2 regions of the Rhodococcus sp. NPDC059969 genome follow, and region 2 is predicted to be linked to the other one. Evidence: riboswitches for the same ligand, from Rfam matches in the RefSeq annotation. Region 2 holds a riboswitch; the other holds the start of a gene.
The links. Region 2 has a riboswitch for thiamine pyrophosphate ahead of ACFWAD_RS26955 (TenA family protein). Riboswitches for the same ligand answer to the same signal wherever they lie in the genome.
Positions count from the first base shown of each region.

Region 1: linked by a shared signal. The riboswitch ahead of ACFWAD_RS19780 (3-oxoacyl-ACP reductase) and the one ahead of ACFWAD_RS26955 (TenA family protein) in region 2 are both predicted to bind thiamine pyrophosphate.

Region 1 covers NZ_JBHWUF010000007.1:115,794-123,062, reverse strand. The annotation lists gene ACFWAD_RS19810 (YbjN domain-containing protein) at 1-359, opposite strand, end outside; gene ACFWAD_RS19805 (isoprenyl transferase) at 374-1,192, opposite strand; gene recO (DNA repair protein RecO) at 1,149-1,964, opposite strand; gene ACFWAD_RS19795 (TetR/AcrR family transcriptional regulator) at 2,051-2,800, shown strand; gene ACFWAD_RS19790 (diiron oxygenase) at 2,835-3,824, opposite strand; gene ACFWAD_RS19785 (DoxX family protein) at 3,929-4,369, opposite strand; TPP riboswitch at 4,509-4,602, shown strand; gene ACFWAD_RS19780 (3-oxoacyl-ACP reductase) at 4,593-5,384, shown strand; gene ACFWAD_RS19775 (LLM class flavin-dependent oxidoreductase) at 5,384-6,664, shown strand; gene dinB (DNA polymerase IV) at 6,661-7,269, opposite strand, start outside.
Region 2 covers NZ_JBHWUF010000013.1:91,614-98,882, forward strand. The annotation lists gene ACFWAD_RS26925 (maleylpyruvate isomerase family mycothiol-dependent enzyme) at 1-366, shown strand, start outside; gene ACFWAD_RS26930 (Type 1 glutamine amidotransferase-like domain-containing protein) at 401-1,024, shown strand; gene ACFWAD_RS26935 (hypothetical protein) at 1,051-1,377, opposite strand; gene ACFWAD_RS26940 (GNAT family N-acetyltransferase) at 1,953-2,222, shown strand; gene ACFWAD_RS26945 (MFS transporter) at 2,404-3,630, shown strand; gene ACFWAD_RS26950 (carboxylesterase/lipase family protein) at 3,623-5,191, opposite strand; TPP riboswitch at 5,322-5,417, shown strand; gene ACFWAD_RS26955 (TenA family protein) at 5,405-6,148, shown strand; gene ACFWAD_RS26960 (ABC transporter substrate-binding protein) at 6,148-7,176, shown strand; gene ACFWAD_RS26965 (ABC transporter permease) at 7,154-7,269, shown strand, end outside.

The DNA of each region.
Region 1 (7,269 bases), on a different contig from region 2:
AGCAACATCGTGGTCAGTGCCTCGTCGTCCAGTCCGGCCGCCGGGAACGTGTACCGCAGGATGACGTCCGCCAGACTTCCGTGACCGAACACCGCGATCGAGCCGAATTGGATGGTCCGATTCCGCTCGGCCACCTTGCGATGCAGTGCCGCGCTGACCGGCCGGTCCCACGCGAGAACACACGTCATGGACAGCACGTCCAGACCCTCGGACAGATTCATCGCCTGGATCGAACACAGCGCGCCCGAGTACTGAAAACCCAGCGATCCGTCGGCAGCCACATCGACCGTCACGAAATGCGCCAGCGAGGCGGCCGCGCGTTCTTGTAGGCGGGCTGCTTCGTCGGTGGTGTCGGTCATGTTCTCCCCTGTCGTCATTTGACGCCACCGAATCTACGGTCGCGTGAGGCGTATTCGACGCACGCGGCCCAGAGGTCGCGGCGGTCGAAATCGGGAAACAGCTTCTCCTGGTACACCATTTCGGCGTAGGCGGATTGCCAGATCAAGAAATTGGACGTCCGCTGTTCTCCCGACGGGCGCAGGAACAGATCGACGTCGGGCATGTCGGGCTCGTCGAGGTACTTGGCCACCGTCGCCTCGGTGATCTTGTCCGGATTGATCTCGCCGGCGGCGACGCGCTTCGCGATTTCCTTTACCGCATCGGCAATTTCGGCCCGGCCGCCGTAATTCACGCACATGGTCAAGTTCATGACGGTGTTGTTCTTGGTCAGTTCTTCGGCGATCTCGAGTTCCTTGATCACACTCGCCCACAGGCGCGGTTTACGACCGGCCCACCGAACACGCACACCCATTTCGTTCATCTCGTCGCGTCGGCGACGGATGACGTCACGGTTGAAGCCCATGAGGAATCGAACTTCGTCGGGACTGCGCTTCCAGTTCTCGGTGGAGAAGGCGTAGGCGGAGAGCCACTCGACGCCCATCTCGATGCAACCGCACACCGTGTCCATCAGGACAGCTTCGCCGCGTTCGTGCCCGGCGGTTCGCGGCAAACCGCGCTCTTGAGCCCACCGACCGTTGCCGTCCATCACCAACGCGACGTGGCGCGGGATGAGTTCGGTTTGCAGGATGGGCGGGGTCGCCCCGGACGGATGTGGGTCCGGTGGCCGGATCACCCGTTCAGCAGCAGAATCAAGCGGAGTTCGCGGTTCGCGTCGTCGAATCACGGGTTCCATCCTGCCTCACGGGCAAGTCGACCTCGACGGCTGCATGCGGCCTTGAACGCTCGATCAGCGGCAACGTCCGCAATTGGCGCTCGAGATGCCACTGCAGGTGTGCCGCGACCAGTCCGCTGGCTTGCGTCCGCAGAGTCGCGGGCGCCGAATCGGTACCCTCCCACTCTCCTCGGAGCAGGGCTTCCATCAAGTCGAGCACTCCGGGTGACGGCGTCGCAGCACCCGCCGGGCGGCAATAGGTACACACGGCTCCACCTGCGGCGACGTGAAATGCCCGGTGCGGTCCAGGAGCGCTGCAGCGCGCACACTCTTCGAGGGCAGGTGCCCAACCCGCATAGCCCATGGCTCGCAACAAGAACGCGTCGAGCACGAACTCGACCGGTCGTGCCTGCTCGGCGATCGCGCGCAGTGCGCCAACCGTCAATCGCTGAAGCTGCGGGGCCGGCGCACGTTCCTCACCGGCCAACCGCTCGGCAGTTTCGAGTACCGCGCACGCCGTCGTGTACCGGCTGTAGTCGTCGACGATGTCGGTGGCGAACGCATCGACCGTCTGCACCTGGGTGATGATGTCGAGATTCTTGCCGGGGAGAAGCTGTACGTCGATGTGAGCAAACGGTTCGAGTCTGGCGCCGAATTTGGAGGTTGTCCGGCGGACACCTTTGGCCACGGCACGCACCAACCCGAACTGACGGGTGAGCAACGTGACGATGTGGTCGGCTTCGCCCAGTTTGTGCAGGCGCAGCACCACCGCCGTGTCTCGATACAACCTCACTCGACCAGTGTCCCACGTTGTGCCGACGAGAATGTGCGATGCCGCGCCTGATCCCGAGCCGGGTGGTGTCCGGATAGACTGACCCGATGCCGAGCGACGCAATTGCGCAACCTGCCACTGCGGAGTTGACCGGTCGCGAAGCTCGGTGGGAGCGGCACAACTCCGAGCGTCAGAAACGGATACTCACCTCCGCTGTCGAACTGATCGAAGAGCGGGCAGCAGGTGCCGAGGTGTCCGTTCAGCAGATCGCCGACCGGGCCGGTCTCGCCAAGTCGGTGGTATACCGGCAATTCAGCGGCCGGGACGACCTCGATCGACGAGTCCGAGCGTTTGTGCTCGGCCAATTTGCCGCTGCCCTGGATGCGTCGATGAGCATTTCGGTGGGCACTCTCGACGAGATCCTGACTCGCACCATCAGCGCCGTCGCCGAGTGGATCACCGAGCATCCTCGTATTCACGAGTTCATGGGTACCGGCCCCACCGACTACGACGACGAGAGCATCGACGCGATCAGCAGTCTGAAGGCGACAATCGCCGACTCGGCCCTGGCCACCATCACCGAAGTCGGCCGATCCGTGGGGATCGATTCGTCGCCCTTCGATTCACTACCGTTCGCAGTGGTGACGATGGTCGAGGGCACGCTCACTCACTGGGTCCGAAGCACTGATCCGAAACCGAGCCGCGCAGAGATCGTCGCCGACCTCGCGAAATACACCTGGTACATGTTCGACGGCGTTGCCCGCTCGAGCGGGCTCACGATCGATCCCCACGTCGAATTGTCCACGCTCATCGCTGAACTGGTGTCCGCCGACGGCCAGTCCTCGCTACCTGACTAGATCCGGGCCGCCTGACTAGATCCGGGCCGCCTGACTAGATCCGTGTTTTGTCGGAGCGCTTCGGCTCGCCGCGATAGCGTGCGTAGTCGCCGTCGATGCCCAGCCTTCGCCACGCCCGCTTCGACACGGGGTTCATGAGACCGAGTTCGTCTGCCAGGGACCGCATTTCACCGAAGTAGTTCCCCAGAATTCGGCGGGAATGCGGGCTGCCCCAGAAAGCACTCGCCATCACGTCTTCGGGAATGCCGAATTCTTCGGCGAATTCCTTGGGCGGTGACATGATTTCGCCTGCGAGCCAACGCATCGCGCCGGGGAAGGCTACCGACGTCATTGCCCGACTGGTACGACTGAGCCTGGGAACGTGATTGCGCAGGAACTCGTGCGCAAACGAAATATGTCTCGCTTCTTCGGCGATGTGAATCTCCATGGTGCGGAGCATCGCCGGCGGGGTGTCCTTACCTTCGCGGATTAAGTCCTTCTGGAAGTGGTCGATCGGCTCTTCTCCGGCAAGAATGCCGATGAAGAAGATGACCGGGAACTTGGCACCCAGCACTCCGATGATGGGCGAGAGTCGCCGGAACATCGGACGCATACCCGGCACGTCGATGTCCATACGATTGACGAGTTCCTGGAACATCTGGATGTGATTGCACTCTTCGGTCATCTCGTGCAGGCAGTACCGGAACTCGGGTGACTGATTGGGAAGCGCCATGATGTACTGCAGCATTCCCCGGATCAAGATGCTCTCGAACGCCGAACCCACCTTGGTCACGTTGGCCTGACGCCACATTCCCATCGCGATTCGACGTTGCAGGGACTGCTCCTGGTACCACTGCGTCGCGCCGAGGGGGTCCGAGACGGACGAGAGCACCCATCTCGGATCATGTGGATCGATCGCGAACTCTGGTGAATCCCAGTCGATGTCGAGGTAGGGATCAAAACTGCGGGCCACGGAGCCCTCGGACAAAGTCTGCAGTACCTCGTGGTACGGCAGTTCCACTTCGATCGACGCTGACCGAGCCATCGGTGTCTCCTCACGGCCAGTCCGCCGATTGCAGTCGACGGACTTGAATGAGGTCAAACATAATGGGACACCGCGTCCCACGCAACCCCTTCGATGGCCTGATTTCAGGCCCGACGGAGTGGAATGATCTCGCGAACCTTCTCATCTCGGAGATACAGTCCAGCCCACATCACGATTCCGGCGTAGACGGCAAACAATGTGGTGCTCACCAGAGGCTGTTCAGCTCGTAGGTTGGTCAACACAGCGCCACCCAGGTAACCGGTGAGCAGAATCGCGCCGAGTACGGACGTTCGCGGAATCACGTACAGCGCAAGGCAGATCAACTGCACGACCCCGGCTGTCAGGGCAAGAGAGTCGGGCAGCCCCAGTTCGGCCGAGGCGTCCTTGACCGTCTGGAGATTGAGGATGTGGATGATGCCGTCGAACAGCATGAAAAGTACGAACAGACCACTCAGGACGTATCCGACCTTGCGCGCGGTCCCCGAAGGTGCCGTTCGTGTTGCATCACCGGAAAGGGTGTCGTGGTGGGCAGGCTGGGTAGTCATCGGAATCTCCCGGGGCGAAGGCGAGCGGCCGGTTGCCACTTCGCTTGCCAATAACGACTCCCCGGCGATCGAAAACTCATCGCGCCGGCAATTACCACGCACCCGGCGTTCAGGTGGGTTCACCTCTCGTGGTCTGATGGACGGCGACACGGGGTGCCGAAAAAGTCGGCTGAGATCAGACCCGATGAACCTGACCAGTTAGCACTGGCGGAGGGATGTCGACATGACCGAACAGCAATTTCAGCGCGCTCTCGAACTCAGCGAGCAGATCGTCCTGATCACCGGTGGTGCCCGCGGGCTCGGAGCCGCACTGAGCCGAGCATTCTCCCGCTCAGGCGCCCGGGTGATCGTGAACTACAACAAGAGCCGTGATGCCGCCGAGGCCCTGGTCGCCGAACTGGGCAGGGATCGCACCTTCGCAGTCCAGGCGGACGTGACGGACCGCAGCTCCGTCGATCAGTTGTTCGCCGCTGCACTCGAGCGATTCGAGGCACCGATCTCGACCGTGGTCGACAATGCACTTGTCGACTTCTCGTTCAACGGTGACGCCCGGCCGAACGCGGACACGATCACCTGGGCCGACTTCGACTCCCAACTACGCGGAGCTGTCGCCGGGACACTCAACACCACCCAGGCAGCACTCTCCGGCATGCGAGAACTCGGGTTCGGCCGAATCATCACTGTCGGAACCAATCTGGTCCAGAATCCGGTAGTTCCGTACCACGACTACACCGCCGCCAAAGCCGCACTGCTGGCACTGACGCGGACATTGTCCGCGGACCTCGGTCCGGACGGGATCACCGTCAACATGGTCTCCGGCGGCTTGCTCCGCACCACGGACGCGAGTGCCGCGACGCCAGAAGCGGTATTCGACATGATCGCGGCAAGCACTCCCCTGCGCCGGGTCACGACACCGGACGAATTCGCCGACGCCGCACTGTTCTTCGCCTCGCCCTGGTCGCGGGCCGTGACCGGCCAGAACCTGGTTGTCGACGGCGGACTCGTCAAGAACTGATGGGCGCACAATTACGGATAGGTGCGTTCCTGCTCGGGTGCGGACATCACAGTGCGGCATGGCGTCATCGCGACTCACCGGTCGAAAGTCTCGGCGACATCACGTATTACGAGTCGCTCGCCCAGATCGCCGAACGCGGAAAGCTGGACGCCGTCTTCTTCGCTGACGGTCACAGTGTTCGCGAACCCGAGTCGGGTGCGTCGTGGTTTCTCGAGCCGATCACCGCATTGACTGCCATGGCGCGGGCGACAACGAACATCGGTCTCGTCACCACCATTTCCACGACTTTCTACACGCCGTTTCACGCGGCGCGGCTGTTGGCATCACTCGACCACATCAGCGGCGGCCGGGCCGGCTGGAACGTCGTGACCTCGATGTTCGACCAGGAAGCGCGCAACCACGGACTGGAGGCGATGCCGGACCACGCGTCCAGATATGAACGAGCCGACGAATTTGTCGAAGTAGCCCTCGCACTGTGGGATTCATGGTCGGAAGACGCTCTGATCCTCGACCGCGGCGGGCGTTTCGCCGACGCCGGCGAGATTTCTCGAATCAATCACGACGGCAAGCATTTTCGGGTGGACGGCCCGTTGACGGTTCCGCGATCCCCGCAGGGTAGGCCGGTGTTGTTCCAGGCCGGGGCGTCCGAGCAGGGTCGCGATCTGGCGGCGCGGCGCGCCGAAGCAATCTATTCGGTTGCCTACGACCTCCCCAGCGCGCAGAAGTACTACGCGGACGTGAAATCGAGAATCGAACGCGCCGGCAGGGATTCCGCCGCCGTCGCGGTCATGCCGGGCCTGGTCACCTACGTCGGCAGCACGGTCGCCGAAGCGCGGGCGAAGAAGGCCGAATTGGACCGCCTTCTGCCCACTGAACAGTCGATACGCCAACTGTCGTTGTTCACCGGACAGAACTGCGAAAACTGGGATCTCGACGGTCCTGTCCCCCCACTACCGCCGCTCGAGGCATTCACCGGGCCGCAGGGACGCTACGCAACGATTCTGCGGATCGTCGAGAAGGATTCACCGACAGTGCGTGAGCTCCTCGGAACATTGGCTGCCGGTGGCGGACACGCAACAATGATCGGAACACCCGAATCCATCGCCGACGAAATGGAAGCCTGGTTGAACGGCCGCGGCGCCGACGGCTTCAATCTGATGCCACCGACCTATCCCCACGGTCTGGAAGATTTTGTCGATCACGTGATTCCGGCATTGCAGGCTCGTGGGTTGTTCCGTCGCGAGTACGACGGAGCAACTCTGCGAGAAAATCTCACCTAGTCCGGAAGCAACGGCACCGACAGATCCGGGTCGCGCCCCAGAAGGACTCCCCTCGTGAGGGCTGCGGAGCCGAACTTCTTCCGGACGCTATCCATCGCCGAGTCGAGGGCGGCAGTGTCCGGACCCGCGAATCCTGGACCGTCGAAGGGCAATTCGAGTTGTTCGGCGCCGTCCCGATCCAGGTTGGAGACTGCCACACCGATCAACGTGATGCCCTTGTCCGCGATCAGCGGTATCGCTTCGTCCAGCAGCACCATCGAGGCGTTCAGCAGTTCCGCTGTGTCGGCCGTGGACCGGCGCAGCGTGTGAGATCGAGTAGCCCGCGTGAAATCGGCGAAGCGGAGTCGGAGCGTGACCGTGCGCCCCGTCCGCTCCGCCGAGCGCATCCGTCGACTGACACGGTCGACCAGCGACATCAACGACGCATCGAGTTCTGTGCGGGGATGGGGTCCGCGACCGAGCGCATGCTGCGCGCCCATCGAACTACGGCCGCGATAGGCCCGGACCGGGCGCGGATCTCGGTTGTGCGAGAGCGCGTAGAGATGCCGGCCGGCGCCGCCCCCGAGAATCGACACTATCGAGGATTCGTCGTGCCGAGCAATGTC
Region 2 (7,269 bases):
ATCAGAGACGCAGTTGGCATTCCAGGCGAAGAAGGCGGACTGCGCGCGGAGACTGCATTCGGCGAAATCACCAGCGCGCTCGGATTTGTCGTCGGAAAACGAGGAAAGGCGCCAGAGGGAGCACGGATCACTTTCGAACTCGAAGGGCCCCTTGCTCGTTCACTTCACGTCTCGGTCGACGCGCGCGCATCAGTAGTCGAGGAACTGGACAGTCCGGCGACAACGACCATCACGATGAGCTCACCGCTCTTCACCCGAATTGCCGGTGGCCGCGTCCACGCGTCGGATCATCGAACCGACATCTCGCTTCGCGGTGACGTCACGGTGGGCACACGCGTCGTCGACAATCTGGCGTTCACGATTTGAGGGTTGGGTGGGCCGGTCGCGAAGGTACTGAGTGGTGAAGCTGTTTCTCTCGTCCTACAGATTCGGCGATCACGCCGAGGCTTTTGTCGATCTCGTAGGCCGCGGCGCTCGCATAGCGGTCATCGCCGCGGCTGCTGATTCATGGCCGCTCAATGCCCGCAGTTCGGCAGTCACCAGCGAATTGACCCCTTTACGAGCAGCGGGCTTCACAGCGGAGGAAGTGGACGTCCGAGATTTCCTGGGTGCACCGGAAGCACTCGAAGTCCGGCTTCGTGAATTCGACTGCGTGTGGGTCCGCGGCGGAAATACGTTCGTCCTGCGTGCACAGTTAGCCCGAAGCGGCGCAGATCGGGTCATCGAGATGTTGGTTCGTTCCGGTGCTGTGGCCTATGCGGGATACAGTGCGGGAGCGTGCCTGGCGACTCCGACTCTGATCGGGCTGGACGCGTCGGACGACCCCGCTGAAGTCGTGCCTACGTGCGGTATCGACCCGATCTGGTCCGGGCTCGCGCTGGTCGACTTCGCGATAGTGCCGCACGGCGGCGATTCGTTACTCGAAGATCCCCAGATTACCGCTCGGACGGTTGCGGCGCTGACCACTGCGGGCGCGCAATTCACCGTGCTCACCGATCAGGACGCGGTTCTAGTCGACGTTTGAGCCGTCGACTAGATCACAGCTGAGCGTCAGCCGTGCTCTGCCACCGCGGTTCCGGCCGCCGGCGACTGACGCTCGAGCCTCGTCCACGCAATCTCCCAGCGCTTGACCGAGACCTCGTCGGCGTCCTCGAGTAGAGCGTCGAGGAGCAAGCGTGGATTCTCTCGCCATGCAAGCTCAGCGGCGTGGACCTCTGCAGCGGAGAACAATCCGGAAGCCTCGAGATCGCGAATCCACTCGCAGATCTCACCCCGGTGAATCCGAGCGATGGTCTCGTATCCCAGACCTTCGTCAAGGAAGTCGTACGAAAAAATTGCGGCAAAGTAACTGTTCGACTCACGCTGCCCGAAAATCATGTGCGTTCCTTCCTCGAAGTTGTCCGACGAAGACTCGAAATCGAACCGTTGTTGCGCCGCGCCAAAAGTTCTTCCGGCGAAGGTGTAACGCTTCTTCTATCCCCGACGATTCAAACGCTAACCCCCCGAGCGGGTCTTTGGGATCACGTCCAAGAAACGATCTGATGACCAAGGCAATACCCATGGGGTTTTCGGCACCTTGCACCTATCACCGACACGCGATCAGCGCGCCGCTGACCTGCAAATTGCCCGGTTCAGGCCCTCTTCTTAAAGCATCCGAACAGACGACAAAAAAGTTTGTGACACATCCCACATGTTGGGATGTTTACGATCGCAATGCATATGTATCACCGGATGTGGGCATGAAAGCACGGACAAATCGGCACGTACAGACCAGTTTTGTTCGTTCTCCATGGCGACGAAGGTCCCTTGAACGGTCGTCCAGTTGTAGTTGCGCTAAGTAACGGATCCCACGTCAGCGAATGATATTGCGGGCGGCCTGCCAGGTAGCGTGCTCCAGAGAACGCAGACGCGGCGCGGCGCAGCCGGCCGCCCTTTCGAAACGGAGCCCGAAGATGACCGAGACAGTGGCGCACAATCCCGCGGAAACGCGTTTCGAGATCCGAGTCGACGGCGAACTCGCCGGTTTTGCCGAGTACTCGGACCATTCCGGCGTCCGTGATTTCCACCACACGGTGACCTATCCGCAGTTTCGTGGGCGCGGACTTGCCGCAATCGTTGTGCGTGAAGCGCTCGATCAGACCCGGAACGAGGGATTGAAGATCCTTCCGACGTGCTCGTACGTCGAGAAGTTTGTTGCAGAGAACCCCGTTTACCAGGCATAACCGAACGAAGACGATCCGCGAAAACCACTCGCGGACCTGCAGACCCCGCTGCTAGCGTCGATGGTGCCGTCGTCGAACTCGTCGAAATCCGAGTCGAAACCCTGGTCGGCACCATCTCGGGGAAGGAAAGAACGTGGTCGCCTCAGCAGATCGGCGTCCACCTACATCCTCGGACGTAGCTATTCCCAGCTATCTCCCTCTCGTACTGGTCAATCTCGCGACGCTGTTCTCGGCGATCGGCAACGGTATCGCTATCGTCGTGCTCCCCTGGCTGGTCCTCGAACGAACGGGCAGGGCCACCGACGCGGCGATAGTGGCCGGCGCAGCAGCCATTCCGCTACTCGTATCGAGCTTGTTCTCGGGGACATTCGTCGACAAGTTCGGACGTCGTCGTACCTCGATGATTTCCGACGCACTCTCCGCGATGTCGGTAGCAACGATTCCGATCATCGCGGCCACTGCCGACCTGACCATCCCGGTGATCGCGGCGTTGGCCGCGCTCGGCGCCGTGTTCGACCCCGCCGGAATGGCGGCGCGGGAGTCGATGCTGCCCGCCGCAACTCGGGCCGCCAAGTGGAAACTCGATCGAACCAACAGTGTGTACGAGGCCAACTTCAATGTCGCGTACCTGATCGGCCCTGGCATCGGCGGTGTCCTGATCGCAACGATCGGAGCGGTGAACACGCTCTGGGTGACGGCGGCAGGCTTTGTGTTCTCGATAGTCGTGGTCGCCTTCATCCGGCTTCCCGGGGCCGGGGTGCCCGAACACGAACATCGGCCGAAATCGATCTGGCACGGCACCCTCGACGGTCTTCGGTTCGTCTGGAACAACAAACTGCTCCGCACTCTGGCTCTGATCGACATGGCCGTCGTCGCGCTCTACATGCCGGTGGAGAGCGTCGTGTTCCCGGTGTACTTCACCGAGTTGGATCAACCTGCCCAACTCGGATCGGTGCTGATGGCCTTGGCGATCGGCGGCATCATCGGCTCTCTCGCTTATGCTCCACTCGCACCGATCATGTCCCGACGCCTGATCATGATTTTTGCGGTCGCCGTTCTCGGCATCGCAATGCTCGCGATGGCGCTCCTCCCCCCGCTCTGGGTGATCCTCGTACTCGCCGGGCTACAGGGTCTCGTCTACGGACCGGTCGGACCGATCGCCAACTACGCCATGCAGACGCACAGCCCGGAGCACATGCGCGGACGCGTCGTCGGTGTCATGACGTCGACGGCCTACGCCGCCGGCCCGCTGGGCTACCTTGCAGTCGGCCCTCTGCTCGATCAACTCGGAATCGCGTCGACCTTTGTGGCCCTGTCGATTCCGATCATCCTGATCGCCGCTGTCTGTGCTTCCCTGCCGGTGCTTCGCGAACTCGATCGTCCGCGGCACTCGACCGACGTCAGTTGAACCCCATCACGTCGTTGCCCCAGGCGACGCGCAATCCGTGATCGGGGTCGCTGACGAGGGTGTCGGCGGAGTCGATCAACAGCGTCGACCGCTTCTCTTCCTCGTACGGCGCCCAGTGCTTCGAGCCGTCGAGGGCCGCCGGCACGGCATGCCTGGCGAAGGCCAGCCATCGCCGTTGAATACGCCCTGCTACCTCCATCGCGGCCTTACGTCCGCCGAGCCAGAACGTGGGATCGACGTTCAGGGTTCCGAAATTACCGAATACATAAGGTAATTCGGTCGCGTGGCCCGCCCCGATCCGTGCCGCTTTGAGCATCGGCGTCGCGTGATCGAAGCGGTAGACCCAGGTGGGGGAATGCCTGCAGTGAGCGTCGGCAATCCACAGGGTCGGCATGCGAAACGCCGCGTCCCGTGAAAGCGCCAGCGCACCACTCGGTTTCGCATGGTCAGGGTAAGCCGACATGATCTCGGCGAGTTTGGTTGCGGAGATATCGGGGTGATCGTCGGCCAGTAATTGCAGCATGGCCTCGACGGACTGCGCGCTCACCGGCATCAGGGGCGACTTCATGAACTTGAAGATCGACGCCTCGTCCTTGTTGGAACCGATGATCAGCGGGATCCGGTGCGCATAACCCTTCTGGAAAGCCGCAACCGGGTAGTGCGGCACCAGATCGCGATCGACGACGGGCGCCATCGCCAAAGTTCCCGGAATCCGGGTCGGGATTTCGTTGACCAGGTCATCGCTTGCCTTGACGAGCAGTTCGAGATCCGTGGTCAGCAGATCGCCCGCATCTTCGGGCTCGATCGAGAGCAGTTCGAGAAACCGCTCCGCCACGGTCTTGGCGCGCTCGGCCCCGTAGACGGAGGTCGCGGGCGGACTTTGAGCGATCGCGCGGTGGAACAGACCTTCGGCGCTGGGACAGGTCATGAGCGTCGTGATGGATCCTGCGCCGGAGGACTCACCGAAGACGGTCACCGCTCCCGGATCTCCGCCGAACGCGTCGATGTTGTCTCGAACCCACTCGAGTGCCGCAATCTGGTCTCGCAGACCACAGTTCGATTCGAAAACGGTATCCGCGGTGGAGAATCCGGACAGGTCCAGGAATCCGAGGGCACCGACGCGATAGTTGAAGGAGACGAGAACAACGTCTCCGGTTTCAGCCAGATGACGGCCGTCGTAGATCGTTTGCGCGGCGGACCCGAGGCAGTAAGCACCGCCGTGAATCCACACCATCACCGGTCGCGGCGTTCCGTCGGGGCGCGGGGCCCACACGTTGATCGACAGACAGTCCTCGTCGATCTTGAAAGCACGGTCGATCGGAACCGCCGGACTCTGCCCTTGCGGCGCGATCGGCCCGAACTCACGACAGTCGCGCACCCCGTCCCACGGCTCTGTGGGTTGCGGCGCGCGGAATCTCCGCTCACCCACCGGCGCTGATGCGTAGGGCATGCCCTTCCACGCGAACACTCCGCCATCCGGATATCCCCGTGCTTCTCCGCCTCGGGCACGGATGACGAGAGTTCCGTCCTCGCCAAGATTCGGTCGAACGTCGGTCTCCATGTCTGAATCCCCTCCCGACCCGCGCGTGTGGCAAACAAGACCAAACGTACCAACTTAAGGCCGGTGTGCGCCGATTACTCAACTGCCAGGTAGGCGCCGACGAAGGAGAGGCTCGGTGTTAAGGTCGCCTAGTTCTGACACGGGGTGCTCCGCATGGGCGGGGCTGAGAACACACCCGGGAACCTGATCAGGTAATGCTGACGAAGGGATGTCATGGCTACTACGCAGCCTGCATACAATTCTGCCGAAAACTCGGTGGCCACAGCGCCGTCGACGGATCGGTTCACCGATCGACTCTGGGCCGAGACGAAGGCCCTCCGCGAGTCGATCGACTCACTCGAGTTCCTCAAACGCCTCGGCGACGGAACACTGCCTCTCGACGCGTTCCGTACGTACATCGAGCAGGACAAGCTCTATCTGGAGGGATATTCGAAGGCCTTGTCCCTGGTCGCGGCGCACGCACCCGATCCGCAGTCCGCGGGCTTCTGGTCCAATTCCGCGTCCACGGCAGCGACAGTGGAATCTGCGCTTCACGACGGACTGCTCACCGGCGGACTTCTTCCCGCGGGATCGGGAAAACTGGAGCATTCGCAGGCCTGCCTGGGATACGTCTCGTATCTGACGGCGACTGCAGCAACCGCGCCTTACCCGGTCTCCGCAGCGGCGGTACTCCCCTGCTTCTGGATCTACGCCGAGGTCGGCCGCGATCTTGCCGCTTCAGCGTGCGAGGTGCTCGACGGCGATCCGTCACACCCGTACGCGCAGTGGGTCACAACCTACGACGCACCCGAATTTCACGAGTCTGTGGCGCAGGCTCGCGTACTGGTCGACGCGGCCGCTGAGGCAGCCACCGAGACAGAGCGTGAGGCGATGAGTGAAGCGTTCCGAATCGCCAGTCGCTACGAGCTTATGTTCTGGGATTCCGCACTCCACCAGCAGCCTTGGCCGGCGTCGTGATGTCGTTTGCGGCACTACGCCGCACCCTCGCCACCTCTGCCGCGATCGCAGCCGCGTTCACAGTTCTGACCGGATGCGCCGCCGACACCGGCTCTTCCGACGGGACCATTCGGTTCGCACTCGACTGGACACCGAACACGAACCACACCGGTTTGTACGTTGCACTCCAAGAGGGCTACTTCGAGGACGCTGGTCTGGACGTCTCGATCCTGCCGTACAACAACACCTCGCCCGACACCCTGGTCGACGCCGGCAATGCGGAGTTCGGTATCAGTACGCAGAGTCAGGCCACGTTCGCCCGTGCAGCCGGCGCCGCCACGACGTCCGTCATCGCGCCACTTCAGCACCGCGCCACCGGCATCGGCGTGAAGGCGGATCGTGCGGACATCACGCGCCCACGTGATCTCGACGGGAAGACGTACGCCGGGTTCGGTGATCCCGGCGAAGTCGAAACGCTGCAGCAGATCATCCGCAACGACGGCGGGACCGGGAACTTCACCACGGTCACGCTCGGAACTTCCGCGTACGAAGCCGTGTACTCGGGCCAGGCAGACTTCACCGTCTCCTACTTTGCTTGGGAGGGCCTCGAAGCGGAGCGAAACGGAACTCCGATGCGGTACTTCCAGTACACCGATTACGGCTTCCCCGATGCGTATTCGATCGTGATCAACGGCAACCAGCAGTGGTTGCAGGACCATCCCGACGAGGCACGCAAGTTCGTCAAGGCCGTTCAACGCGGATATCAGACTGCTGCCGACAACCCGGACCAGGCCGCGCAGGATGTCATCGACGCGAACCCCGGAGCTTTCACCGACGAAGACCTCGTGCGTGAGAGTCAGCGGATGCTCGCCGCCGACTACATGAAAGACGCCAACGGCGTTGTGGGCGCCCAGAATCTCGAAACCTGGTCGGGTTATTCGGGATTCCTCTTCGAGAACGGATTGCTCGCCGGACCCGACGGAAAGCCGTTGACCCAGAAGCCGGACTTCTCGGAGTACTTCACCAATGAGTATCTCGACGCGTCCTGACGTGAGCGGACGATTGGTCTCGACCATGCGGCGGGCGCTTCCCGCGCTCGCCGTGGTGGTGCTCCTCGTGGCGGCGTGGCAGGTTTACGTCGA